3 regions of the Bradyrhizobium sp. ma5 genome follow, and region 3 is predicted to be linked to each of the others. Evidence: riboswitches for the same ligand, from Rfam matches in the RefSeq annotation. Region 3 holds a riboswitch; each other region holds the start of a gene.
The links. Region 3 has a riboswitch for cobalamin ahead of metE (5-methyltetrahydropteroyltriglutamate--homocysteine S-methyltransferase). Riboswitches for the same ligand answer to the same signal wherever they lie in the genome.

Region 1 (4,150 bases), 1.7 Mb from region 3:
CGCCCGCACCACCGCCTCGATATCCTTCGGCAACAGTCGCGCCGGATCGGTCGCGCCATGCGGATAGCGGCCGAGCGCGACGATATCGCGCGCCGGCAGCGGCCAGTGCACCATGTGCCCCTGTGGCAAATAGGCGAAACGTTTTGCCCGTTCGCGCAGCGGCAGCGACGCCAGCGCGTCGCCGCCGATCCTGATGTCGCCATCGGATGGAATTAGTCCAGCGAGCGCGCGCAGCAGCGTGGTCTTGCCGGCGCCGTTGGGGCCAACCAGCGCGACCAGATGGCCGGCCTCCAGCGACAGCGAAACATCGTGCAGCACCTTGCGGCTGCCGAGCGAGGCATTGAGCGCGGTGGCGGCGAGCAGCGTCATGCCACGCCTCCGCCCAGCGCGCGGCGTTCGCGCATGATCAGATACAGGAAGAACGGCACGCCGATGATCGAGGTCAGCACGCCGACCTTGATGTCCGAGGTCGAGGGGATGATGCGCACCGCGATATCGGCGGCGAGCAGCAGCGCCGAACCGGTGAGCGCGCTCGGCACCAGCAGCCGCGCCGGATCGTGACCGATCAGGGGGCGCATCAGATGCGGTGCGACGAGACCGATGAAGCCGATCGTGCCCGTGACGGCGACAGCACCGCCGACGCCGAGCGCAACGCCCGTGATCACGAGCAACCTTAGCCGCCCGACATCGACGCCGAGGCTCTGCGCCGCCTCCTCGCCGAGCGTCAGCGCGCGGAACGCGCTCGCCTGGCTGAGCAGGATGGCAGCGCCCGCGATGATGAAGGGCAGCGCCAGCGCCACGTGCTGGAAGCTGCGGTCCTCCAGCGAACCGAGCAGCCAGAATGCGATCTCCAGCACCACGAACGGATTGCTGGAGAGGTTCATCACCAGCGCGGTCGCAGCCCCGGCGAAGCTCGAGATCGCAAGCCCGGCGAGGATCAGGATCAGCAGCCCGGCATTGCGGCCGGCGATTGCGAGCAGCGCGAACACCGAGCCGAACGCAGCGATGATCGCCACCACCGGCAGCGCGTAGGAGCGCACATCGGCGAGGCCGAGCGCGATCACCAGCACCGCGCCGAATGCCGCCGATTGCGGCGCGCCGAACAGCGACGGCGAGGCCAGCGGATTGCGCAGCAGGCCCTGGAGCGCCGCGCCCGATAGCCCGAGAATACCGCCGATCGCGAACGCCAGAATGGTGCGCGGCAGCCGGATCTCGCGCACGATCACCTGCGCCACATCGCTGCCGCCGCCGAACAGCGCCTCGATCACCGCAAGCGGCGACAGCCGCACCGGCCCGATGCCGAGCGAGAGCACTGCCAGCAAGACCACGAGCGCGAGCAGCGCCGCGGTGGCGCTCCATCGGCGCCGCGCCGCGACCTCGGCCGCCAAGGTAAAATCCTGCACGCTCATTGGATCCATGCTCTTACAGCGATCGCCGTGGCAGGCAAGCGACACTCGACAAAAACCGTGGCCGCGTGACCGCTGCCCGACGTCCGCCGGGTTGACATTGCTGCCGGGCCGAACCCTAGATGAACATGACGGTTCTTTAGCGAGATGAAAAGGGAATGCGGTGCGGGGAAACTTCCCCAATGCCGCGGCTGCCCCCGCAACTGTATGCGGTGAATCCTTCGTCACAGGCCACTGGGAATCTCGGTCCTGGGAAGGCGACGAAGGGTAACGACCCGCGAGCCAGGAGACCTGCCGTCAGCCGTGGTCACACGCGAAGATGCCGGTCGGGGAGTACAGGCATGAGCTTCACCTGACGCGAGCGCGCATGGTGAGACTGGTTCGCGGTGACGTGCCACTGACGTTACCGAGGTCTCGCTTAGATGTTCTCCAACTCTTCCTCCCGGCGCCGCGCGCTTCTGTTCGCGTCGACGATGATCGTGCCGACAATCGTTCTCTCGACCGCACAGGCGCAGCAGGCACCCTCGCCCGATCAGCTACCGGCCGTCGAAATCACCAAGCCAAGCGACCAGAATTTCACGCGCGCCAAGCCGGCCGCCGACGAAGCGCCGGCGCCGCGCCGCCCGGCGCCGGGCACCGCCCAAGGCAACAATGTGGGCAGCGGAGCAGGATCGAACACGACAGGGACCGGACCGGCCGCCGGAACGGGCGGCGGCGGCCGGCAGTTCGCTGGCATCGTCGGCTCGTCGTCGACCGTGATCACGGCCGACGACATCGCGCATTCGCCAGTGCAGTCGCTGCCCGAGATTCTCGCGCAGGTGCCAGGCGTGCAGCTGCAAACGCTTTACGGCGGGCCGAACGGCGCCAAGACCTCGGTCGACCTGCGCGGCTTCGGCGCATTCGCCTCCGACAACACCTTGTTCCTGCTCAACGGCCGACGCCTCAACGACGTCGACAAGGCCGGCTTCGATCTCACGACGATCCCGCTCGATTCGATCGAACGCATCGAGATCACCCGCGGCAACAGCGGTGCGGTGCTCTATGGCGACAACGCGGTGGGCGGCGTGGTCAACATCATCACCAAGACCGGCGCCGGCGGTCCGCCAGCGACGATACGCGCCGAAGGCGGTTTCGGCTCGTTCAACACCCGCATGGCCGCGGTGTCCGCGGCGCTCAATTCCGGCCCGTGGTCGACCTCGTTCTACGGCAACGGCATCAAGTCCGACGGCTACCGCGTCAACAACGCGCTCGACCAGCGCAACGCCGTCGGCAACGTCAATTACACGACATCGGATCTCACCGCCTTCCTCACCGTCACCGGCAGCGACCAGAAGCTCGGCCTGCCCGGCGGACGGCTGGTCGATCCGTCGATCGGCGTCAACGAACTGCTCACCGATCGCCGCGGCGCGGCGACGCCCTTCGACTATGCCAACCAGCAGACCGCCAGCGTCACCACTGGCTTCACCAAGACGCTGATGAACGGCGTCGACCTGATCGTCGACGGCGGCTGGCGCCAGCGCGAGACGCAAAGCGGCTTCTTCGGCACCGTGCCGACCATCAGCTTCGCCTCGACCTACAATGACGCCGCGCTGCAGACCTGGTCGATCACGCCGCGGCTCAGCGTCAAGAACGTGATGCTGGGCATGCCGTCGACGATCCTCACCGGCATCGACTATTACGATTCGACGTTCCGTGAGGCGCGCGGCGCCTATCAGGGCGTCGATCCCTATCACATCTACAATATCGAGCAGCAAACCGTGGCCGGGTACTGGCAGCACACACTGGGCCTATTGCCGACGACCGACTTCTCCTACGGCGCGCGCGTCCAGAACACCAGCGTCTCGGCACGCGATCGCTACGATCCGAACGCACCGTTTGCGTTCGACACGCAGGCGGCGCCGCTCGACAGCAACGAGACCCAATACGCGCTGCATGTCGGCGCCGAGCATCGCTTCACCGACACCTTCTCGGTGTTCGGCCGTGCCGCGCGCGCATTCCGCACGCCTGACGTCGACGAGCGCGTCGCATCGGGTCCGTCATTCGACCCGCTGACCTTCGCCCCGATCCCGCAGAACTTCCAGCTCAAAACCCAGACGTCGCAGGACGTCGAGGGCGGCTTCCGGGTCAAGACCAACTTGTTTCAGGTCCAGACCAGCATCTATCTGATGGATCTCGAGAACGAGATCCATTTCAACCCGGTGCTGTTCTACAACACCAACCTCGACCCAACCCGCCGCTACGGATCGGAGACGAGCGCCTCGCTGAGGGTCAGCGACAGCGTCACCCTGCGCGGCGGCATGGCGATCACCCGTGCCGTCTTTCGCGAAGGCATCTGGGCCGGCAACGACGTGCCGCTGGTGTCGCGCTACACCGGCAATCTCGGCGTGACCTGGAATATCTGGCAGAACTATCTGGTGTTCGACGCCACGGTGCGGGCCTGGAGCTCGCGTATCATGGACAACGACCAGGCCAATACCCAGAACCGGATTCCGGGCAACGCCACTGCCGATCTCAAGCTCAGCGGGCAATATGACCGCTTCTTCTGGTCGCTCAGCGTGAACAATCTGTTCAACGCGCTCTATTACGACTACGCCATCGCGAGCTCGTTCACGGCCGGCCGCTTCTCGGCCTATCCGCTTCCCGGCCGCACCTACATGGTCAAGGCCGGCGCGACGTTCTAGAGCATGATCGGCGCGGCCGCGCGTGACCCGGCCGCGCCATCTCCTTACGTTACAAGCCCCGGT
Region 2 (4,150 bases), 1.2 Mb from region 3:
TCGAATCCCTTTTCGCGCAACGCATCGATCAGCGCATCGACCGGCGCGGTGTCGCCGGCCACCAGATAGGAGCGATAGAAGGTCACGAGAGCCCGCGGCCGGCCATCCGATGCCGGCAGCGCCGCGACGGCGCCGCGCCGGGATTCGTAGACGCCGATCTCGGGAAGATCGATCTCGCCGACGACCGGCCCGGCATAAAGGCCGGACGCCAGCGCCAGTTGCGCGATCACGGCCTGCGCCGCAACGGGGCCGCCCTTGTCGCACAGCACCTTGAGGCGGCGCAGCGTCGAGACCGGCAGGGTCGAAAATTCATCCAGCCGCAAATCGTCGCGGCCGTCCGCCGGCAGCACCACCAGGGCGATGCCGCGCTCCTTCGCCAGCCGATGCACCGCGGCCAGTCCGTACGACCAATAGGGTTCGCCGCCGATCAGCCGCACCAGGATGCCGCGCGCATGCGACAGGGTCCGCTCGATATAGGTATCGACCGACAGCGGATGGCGCAGCTCCGCGAGATTGGCGAGCCGCAGCGACGGCAGCGCCGCGCGGCCCCGCCGCCAGCCGGCCGCGAACGCGGCGAGATCGCTGTCGGAAAACGACAAGACCACGAGATCGGCCGGATCCTGGCCGAGGTCCCTTGGTGTCGCGGTCTCCTCAAGGCCGCGGCTCTCGCGGAAGACGACGTGCATCAGATACCTAGTCGCGCCCTGATCGCAGCTTCATCGATATCGCCGTGTTCGCCGATCACGACGAGCTTTGACCGCCGCGCCCGCGCGCCCCATGGCATGTCGAACTGATGCCTCACCCGCTCGCCGACCGATTGCACCAGCAACCGCATCGGCTTGCCTTCGACCGCGATGTAGCCCTTGGCGCGCAGCACGTTCTGCTCGCGTGCCAGCCCCTTGATCGACGCGATCAGCGCATCGACGTCCGCGATTTCCGGAAGCTCGATCACCACCGAGTTGAAATCATTGTGCTCGTGTTCGTCCTCACCGTCATGGTGGGACGGCCGCGACGCGAGGTCATCCTCTGCCGCAGCCTCAAGGCCGAGGATCACGCGGGCATCGATCGCGCCGTCGACGATGGGCAACATCGGCACCTCGCGCGGCATCTCGGCCGCGATCAGCTCTTTGGCCGCTTTGATCCCCTCGGCTCCGGCGAGATCGGCCTTGGTCAGCAGCACGATATCGGCGCAGGCGATCTGGTCCTCGAACACTTCCGACAGCGGCGTCTCGTGATCGAGATTGTCGTCGGCCGCGCGCTGCGCATCCACCGCGGCCGGGTCCGGCGCAAAGCGGCCGGCGGCAACCGCCTCCGCATCGGCCAGCGCGATCACGCCGTCGACCGTGATCCGCGAACGGATCTCCGGCCAGTCGAATGCCTTCAGCAGCGGCTTCGGCAGCGCGAGCCCGGACGTCTCGATCACGATATGATCGGGCCTCACAGGGCGCGCGAGCAACTGCTCCATCGCCGGGATGAAATCGTCGGCGACGGTGCAGCAGATGCAGCCGTTGGCGAGCTCGACGATGTTCTCGGTCGGACAATTGGCATCGGCGCAGGACTTCAGGATCTCGCCGTCGACGCCTTCGCTGCCGAATTCGTTCACCAGCACCGCGAGCTTCTTGCCGTTGGCATTGCGGATCAGATGCTGGATCAGCGTCGTCTTGCCGGACCCGAGAAAGCCGGTCACGACGGTGACCGGAACCTTGGCGAGCGTGGTCATTCTGCGGCCTCCGGCACGACGGCGATGGGTGGAATGCGGGCAAGCGATTGCTTGCGAAAGATTTCGGGACGGCTGCGCCACGGCACGATGCCGTCAGGCGCCGCGGCGTAGGCGGCGGCTCCTGCGATCACATCCTTGGCATTGTCGGCGGACAGGCGGCCATAGACATAGGACCACCGCCCCGGCGCGCTGAGCGCGACCGAGCAGCCCTGGCTGCAAGCCGACAGGCATTCGACGGGAACCAGATTGACGTCATCGGGCACGCCGGCCTCAACGAGCGCGGCATGCAGGCGCGCACCGGGTGCGATCTCACCTTCCGCGAGCGTCTGGCCCGCGCGACAGGTGATACAGACATGAAGTGTAACGCTCATCGCCCTTCCTGGATTGACTGCGGGAAGCGATGAGGCACACGAACCTGACGTGAACAGGTTCGTTCCCCGTCGCGGAACACCCCGTCCGCCGGTCTCAAACACATCGCGTCGGCAGGTCTCCCGGCTTGCGGAGTAGGATTTCTCCCTTGATGCCCACCTTCCCGACTCCATCAGGGAATCAGTGGCTTGGGCATCTCTCCGGTCACGGTCGCGGGGGCGGCTGCGCTTTGGGCAAACCCTGCGGTCTGAGCCCTATCGCATTCCCTCTTCGCCTGTCGTAGGACAGGAACCAACGCGGGGGCACCATTCGGCCTAGCCCCGCACTTGTCAAGCCGAAGGAACGTGATGATTTCTGATGGAAACGACGCTGAGGACGGCGCCGTCGGCACCGACCCCTCGCTGGATGCGCGCCACGCGGCCAAGATGGCGAAAAAGAAGGTCGCCCGCGACAAGATCATGGCGACCAAGAGCGGTGAAAAGGGCCTGGTCATCGTTCATACCGGCGCCGGCAAAGGAAAATCCTCCTCCGCCTTCGGTATGATCGTGCGCTGTGTGGCGCACGGCTTTCCCTGCGCCGTGGTGCAATTCATCAAGGGCGCCTGGGATACCGGCGAGCGCCGCCTGCTCACCGGACATTTCGGCGATCTCTGCCAATTCCACGCCATGGGCGAAGGTTTTACCTGGGAGACACAGGACCGCGCCCGCGACATCGCGGCAGCGCAGGCCGGCTGGGAAAAGGCCAAGCAGCTGATCGCGGATCCGAGCCTGCGCATGGTCGTGCTCGACGAGATCAACATCGCGCTTCGCTACGACTATCTGGCGATCGCCGATGTCGTCGACTTTCTGACGACGTCGAAGCCGCCGATGACGCATGTCGTGCTCACCGGGCGCAACGCCAAGGACGAATTGATCGAGATCGCTGATCTCGTCACCGAGATGACGCTGGTGAAGCACCCCTTCCGCTCCGGCATCAAGGCCCAGCCGGGCGTCGAGTTCTGACAGTTATTGCCATGGCGCGCGCATTGATGATCCAGGGAGCCGGCTCGGACGTGGGCAAGTCGCTCATCGTCGCCGGCCTCGCGCGTGCCGCGCGACGCCGCGGCCTGCGCGTGCTGCCGTTCAAGCCGCAGAACATGTCCAACAATGCCGCCGTGACCGTCGATGGTGGCGAGATCGGACGCGCGCAGGCCTTGCAGGCGCTCGCCGCCGGCGTCGAGCCGCATACCGACATGAACCCGGTGCTGCTGAAGCCGGAAACCGACGTCGGCGCGCAGGTCATCGTGCACGGCAAGCGGATCGCGACCGCCCGCGCACGCGAATATGCCGGCATGAAGCCGTCGCTGATGGGCGCAGTGCTGGAGAGTTTTGGGCGCCTGAAGGCGCGCGCCGACCTCGTGCTGGTCGAAGGCGCCGGCAGCCCCGCCGAGGTCAATCTGCGCAAGTCCGATATCGCCAATATGGGCTTTGCGCGCAGGGCCGACGTGCCCGTGGTCTTGGTCGGCGACATCGACCGCGGCGGCGTGATCGCACAGTTCGTCGGCATCCAGGCGGTGATCGATCCCGATGATGCCGCGATGATCCAGGGTTTTGTCATCAACAAATTCCGCGGCGATCCGACGCTGTTCGACGACGGCTACCGCCTGATCGAAGCCCGCACCGCGTGGCGCGGCTTTGGCGTACTGCCCTGGTTCGCGCGCGCCGGCGAGCTTCCCGCCGAAGACGCGCTCGGGCTCGGCGACGCGCGCAAGCCCGGCCAGTGCAAGATCGCCTTTCTGGCGCTGTCGCGGATTGCGAATTTCGACGATCTCGATCCGCTGAAGCTCGAACCCGGTGTCGATCTCGTGATGGTGCGGCCGGGCGAAGCCATCCCGGGCGACGCGAAGCTCGTCATCCTGCCCGGCTCGAAATCGACCCGCGGCGATCTCGCCTTCCTGCGCGCGCAAGGCTGGGACATCGATCTGCTGGCGCATCATCGCCGCGGCGGCCACATCCTCGGCCTGTGCGGCGGATATCAGATGCTTGGGCACAGCGTCGCCGACCCTGACGGGATCGAGGGGCT
Region 3 (4,150 bases):
GAGAAGTTAGCGACGACGTGACGCGGGCGCCCGCCGGTGTCCCGTGTGAGCAGGCGCTGTCCCCTCCATGCCACCCGCCGCTAACTTCAATGGCCAGCCAGAGCCTCAATTTGCGATGCTGGACCTGCCCAGGAGGAGAAGCCTGGGCAGGCCGGGGGTCTGCATTCTTCGTGCCAGGTAATAGGTGGCAGTTCGTACACATGTTTGTGTCGTCTTTGTTGGCTTTCCGACCTGCGCACGTATTGATGTTTCCATTCAGTCTATCCATCGCGACTTCCACGATTTATCCCTGTCACGCACTGGATCTTCGGCAGCGCTGGCGAATGCCTTCCCGCCAGGTTCCTGGCGACAGTTGCAAGAAGGTTTGCGGCCATTGAACCGCTTGGGTCGATGTCGTTGCCGCAACGTCGGCGTTCGATCCCCGCCACGTCTTTGGGCACTTGCAGCCAAGGCGTCCACTGCGGCGGCTTGGCACTCCTTCGCGGCCATGCGACGCTGCTGGAATTTCGAGGAATGAGGTCAGTTGTGCTTGGCACTCTACTGCCCACAACGACGCGAAGTCGCTTTTCATCGACGAGCATTTGGAATAGACGCCAAGGAAGTGCACCCTTCGAGCAGGCGGATGAGACGGTGGTGTTCGCGCTGCGCACGCGCGATGGCACGTTATCGGCCCGTCGTTCATCGACGGGTCGTCGCTATTCACAATTGGAGGAGTGCGCTTCCACGCCGTCGGGTCGATATTCATAAAGCGGGTGGGGGCGTCGAGCCGTGCTAGCTTCGCCTTGAGTTGCTCAATAGTTTCGAGAATATCTGTCTAACGGGTTGACTCATAAACGGCCTTACCATCCATCCGAACAGGCCAACCGCAAAGACGCCAACAGAAAAGACGCCGAGGGCACTCCAAACAGCCATTTTCATTGCGGGCCTCTCTGCTCTCGTTGAGGAGGTTCGATATGCTTGCTAAGGCAGTATCGCCAAAAAAGACCTGCGTGACACCCACCAGAACTGGCTGGCTTCATAAGATAATATGCTCGCTGAGTGTGCTGTTGGAGTTCCGCATATGTCTTGCACTTGCCAACACCGATCCTTGATTGTTGGTGGAGAAGGCGGACGTAGGTAGCGTTCTTGATGAACCGTAGCTGACTCACATGAAGACCGTCTGCTCGACGCAATGGCCCTGATCGCGCAGGCCGCACATTTATCTTTTGCACAGATCTGACGCGCGGCCCCACGGCGACGCACCATCCGACATGGTCATCGTGATATCCATGATTGCAGAGCGACTTTTACATCAAGATCAATGGTGGAGGTGGACCATCATTCGCATGAGCGAGGCCACAGCATTAATTTGAGAGGTTGACGGAAGAGTTCTCTTGCCGATAATCCAAGTCGTCGAGGTTCTCCGGGTCCCACTTGATCCGGAGCTAAGAGGGAAGCCGGTGCCAATGCCGGCGCTGCCCCCGCAACTGTGAGCGGAGAGCCGCTGTCCAACAGAGTCACTGAAGCCTGCGCGGCTTCGGGAAGGCCGGACAGCGGCGATGACCCGCGAGCCAGGAGACCTGCCCCGGCAATATATTCGTCCACGGGCGGGGTGCCCCGGTGGTGCGCCAAGCAGCCGTCGCTCGCGCGACTTCCCTGCCCGCGTCCGCCATGGCCTTTGCCCCCAATATGGGGTTAACGCTATGTCTCTTCTCTCGCTTCCGGTTGCCACGCTCGGAACACCGCGCATCGGTCCAAGGCGCGAGCTCAAACTCGCGCTCGAGAGCTATTGGGCCGGAAGAATCAGCGAACAGCAGTTGCTCGAGGACGCAGCCGGCCTGCGTGCTGCGAACTGGGCGCGCCAGACATCCCTCGGTGTCACTGTCATTCCGTCGAACGATTTCTCGCTGTACGATCAGGTGCTCGACACCAGTGTCATGGTTGGAGCCATCCCGGATATCTACGCGTCGAAAGCCGGATCCGTTTCGCTCAAGACGTACTTCGCCATGGCACGCGGTTCACAATGCGACGGGCAGGATGCGAGTTGCGGTCACGGACCGCGTGCCTATGGCGCACCCGCGCAGGAGATGACCAAGTGGTTCGACACCAACTACCACTACATGGTCCCGGAGGTTAACCGTGGACAGACTTTCAGGCTGTCCTGTCGCAAGCCTATCGAGGAGTATGAGGAAGCCAAGGCACTTGGCTTTCAGACTCGCCCTGTCCTGATCGGGCCGGTGACATTCTTAAAGCTCGGCAAGAGCGCGGATCCTGCCTTCCAGCCACTGTCACTGCTGGATGACCTGATACCGGTCTATATCGAGGTTTTGCAGGAATTGGCTAAATGCGGGGCAAACTGGGTTCAGTTCGACGAGCCCTGCCTCGTCCTCGATCTGGATGAGAGCTCGCGAAAATCCCTGCTCCATGCCTATGACCGGCTCGCAAAGGAGGGGCCGGCCATCAAAATCATGGTAGCCAGCTATTTCGGCGACCTCTGCGACAATCTGGACACCGCCTTGCGCCTGCCTGTTGCCGGGCTGCACGTCGATCTGGTTCGCGCGCCACAGTTATTGGACGAGATCATTGCTGGCAGCCGGAATGATCTCGTCATGTCGCTCGGCGTCATAGACGGCCGCAATGTGTGGCGGTCGAACTTGTCGACACTCCGCCAGCGGCTGGATCCCGCAATTGCGAAGCTCGGCAAGGACCGCGTCCAGATCGCCCCGTCCTGCTCGCTGCTTCATGTGCCGGTCGATGTCGAACTCGAGACGGAGCTCGCTTCCGACGTCAAGAGCTGGCTTGCTTTCTCGGTTCAGAAGATGCGCGAGCTTGCGACCTTGGCGCGGGCACTCGCAGGTGACCAGAATGTTGCGAAAGCTCTTGCACAATCCGAGCGTGCCGCGTCCATCCGTCGCACTTCGCCGAAGATCAGCGATGCCAATGTCGCTGTCCGGCTCGGAGCGATCAACCAGACCATGCGCGGGCGCGCCAGCCCTTTTGCCAGTCGTGCCGAGATCCAACGCAAGCGCTTCGGACTACCGGCGTTTCCTACCACGACGATCGGATCGTTTCCGCAGACCACTTCCGTCCGTAATGCCCGTGCGGCGCATGCACGAGGCTTGATGAGCGACGAGCAATACGACAAGTTTCTCAAGGAGGAGACGGCGCGCGCCGTACGTTGGCAGGAGGACATCGGTCTGGACGTGCTCGTGCATGGCGAGTTCGAGCGCAATGACATGGTGCAGTACTTCGGCGAGCAACTCGCCGGCTTCGCTTTTACCAAGAATGGTTGGGTGCAATCCTATGGATCGCGCTGTGTCCGGCCGCCGATCCTGTTTGGCGATGTCTCACGGCCGCGGCCGATTACCGTAGACTGGTGGCGCTACGCGCAATCACTAACCAAGAAACCGATGAAGGCGATGTTGACCGGGCCGGTAACGATCTTGAACTGGTCGTTTGTTCGCGATGATATTCCCCGAAGCGAGGTCTGCCGTCAAATTGCGCTCGCGATGCGAGACGAAGTCGGCGATCTCGAGAATGCTGGTGCGACCATGATCCAGATCGACGAAGCTGCCCTGCGCGAAGGATTGCCATCGCGTCGATCGGAATGGCCGGCTTATCTCGAGTGGGCCGGCGATTGCTTCCGCATCTGCTCATCGGGCGTCGCCGATCAAACCCAGATCCATACCCATATGTGCTACTCGGAGTTCAACGACATCATCGATGCGATTGCTGCAATGGATGCGGATGTCATCTCGATCGAGACCTCGCGCTCGAAAATGGAACTGCTTGACGCGTTCAGGAGCTACAAATATCCAAATCAAATCGGGCCAGGCGTGTACGACATCCATTCTCCGCGCGTTCCCGAGACGGGTGAGATGAAGGAGCTCATGGCGTTGGCTCGGAAGCGGCTGCAGGATTCGCAACTCTGGATCAATCCTGACTGTGGCCTGAAGACGCGCAAATGGGAGGAGGTTCGCCCGGCGCTGGTCAATATGGTCGCTGCCGCCCGCGAGTTGCGCGCTGCGTCCGATCCAGTAGGCCGCTGATCCAGCCTGGTCTATCGTCGAGAAAGTTGATCCGCTTGTGGACCATTTGAGCTCTCGATAATCTCGAGGGAGGCTTTATGAGCACAAAAAGCCCGGCCGCCATTAACGGCCGGGCGGAAGTC

Region 1: another riboswitch for cobalamin. It lies ahead of ACE103_RS02475 (TonB-dependent receptor); the one in region 3 lies ahead of metE (5-methyltetrahydropteroyltriglutamate--homocysteine S-methyltransferase).
Region 2: another riboswitch for cobalamin. It lies ahead of ACE103_RS15395 (DUF1636 family protein); the one in region 3 lies ahead of metE (5-methyltetrahydropteroyltriglutamate--homocysteine S-methyltransferase).

What each region holds. Positions count from the first base shown of each region.
Region 1 covers NZ_CP170156.1:549,128-553,277, reverse strand. Annotated here, with positions in the region: gene ACE103_RS02485 (ABC transporter ATP-binding protein) at 1-369, opposite strand, end outside; gene ACE103_RS02480 (FecCD family ABC transporter permease) at 366-1,409, opposite strand; cobalamin riboswitch at 1,522-1,720, shown strand; gene ACE103_RS02475 (TonB-dependent receptor) at 1,880-4,087, shown strand.
Region 2 covers NZ_CP170156.1:3,367,669-3,371,818, reverse strand. Annotated here, with positions in the region: gene cobN (cobaltochelatase subunit CobN) at 1-686, opposite strand, end outside; gene cobW (cobalamin biosynthesis protein CobW) at 686-1,720, opposite strand; gene ACE103_RS15395 (DUF1636 family protein) at 1,717-2,091, opposite strand; cobalamin riboswitch at 2,184-2,400, opposite strand; gene cobO (cob(I)yrinic acid a,c-diamide adenosyltransferase) at 2,437-3,090, shown strand; gene ACE103_RS15385 (cobyric acid synthase) at 3,102-4,150, shown strand, end outside.
Region 3 covers NZ_CP170156.1:2,217,288-2,221,437, forward strand. Annotated here, with positions in the region: cobalamin riboswitch at 1,379-1,582, shown strand; gene metE (5-methyltetrahydropteroyltriglutamate--homocysteine S-methyltransferase) at 1,683-4,028, shown strand.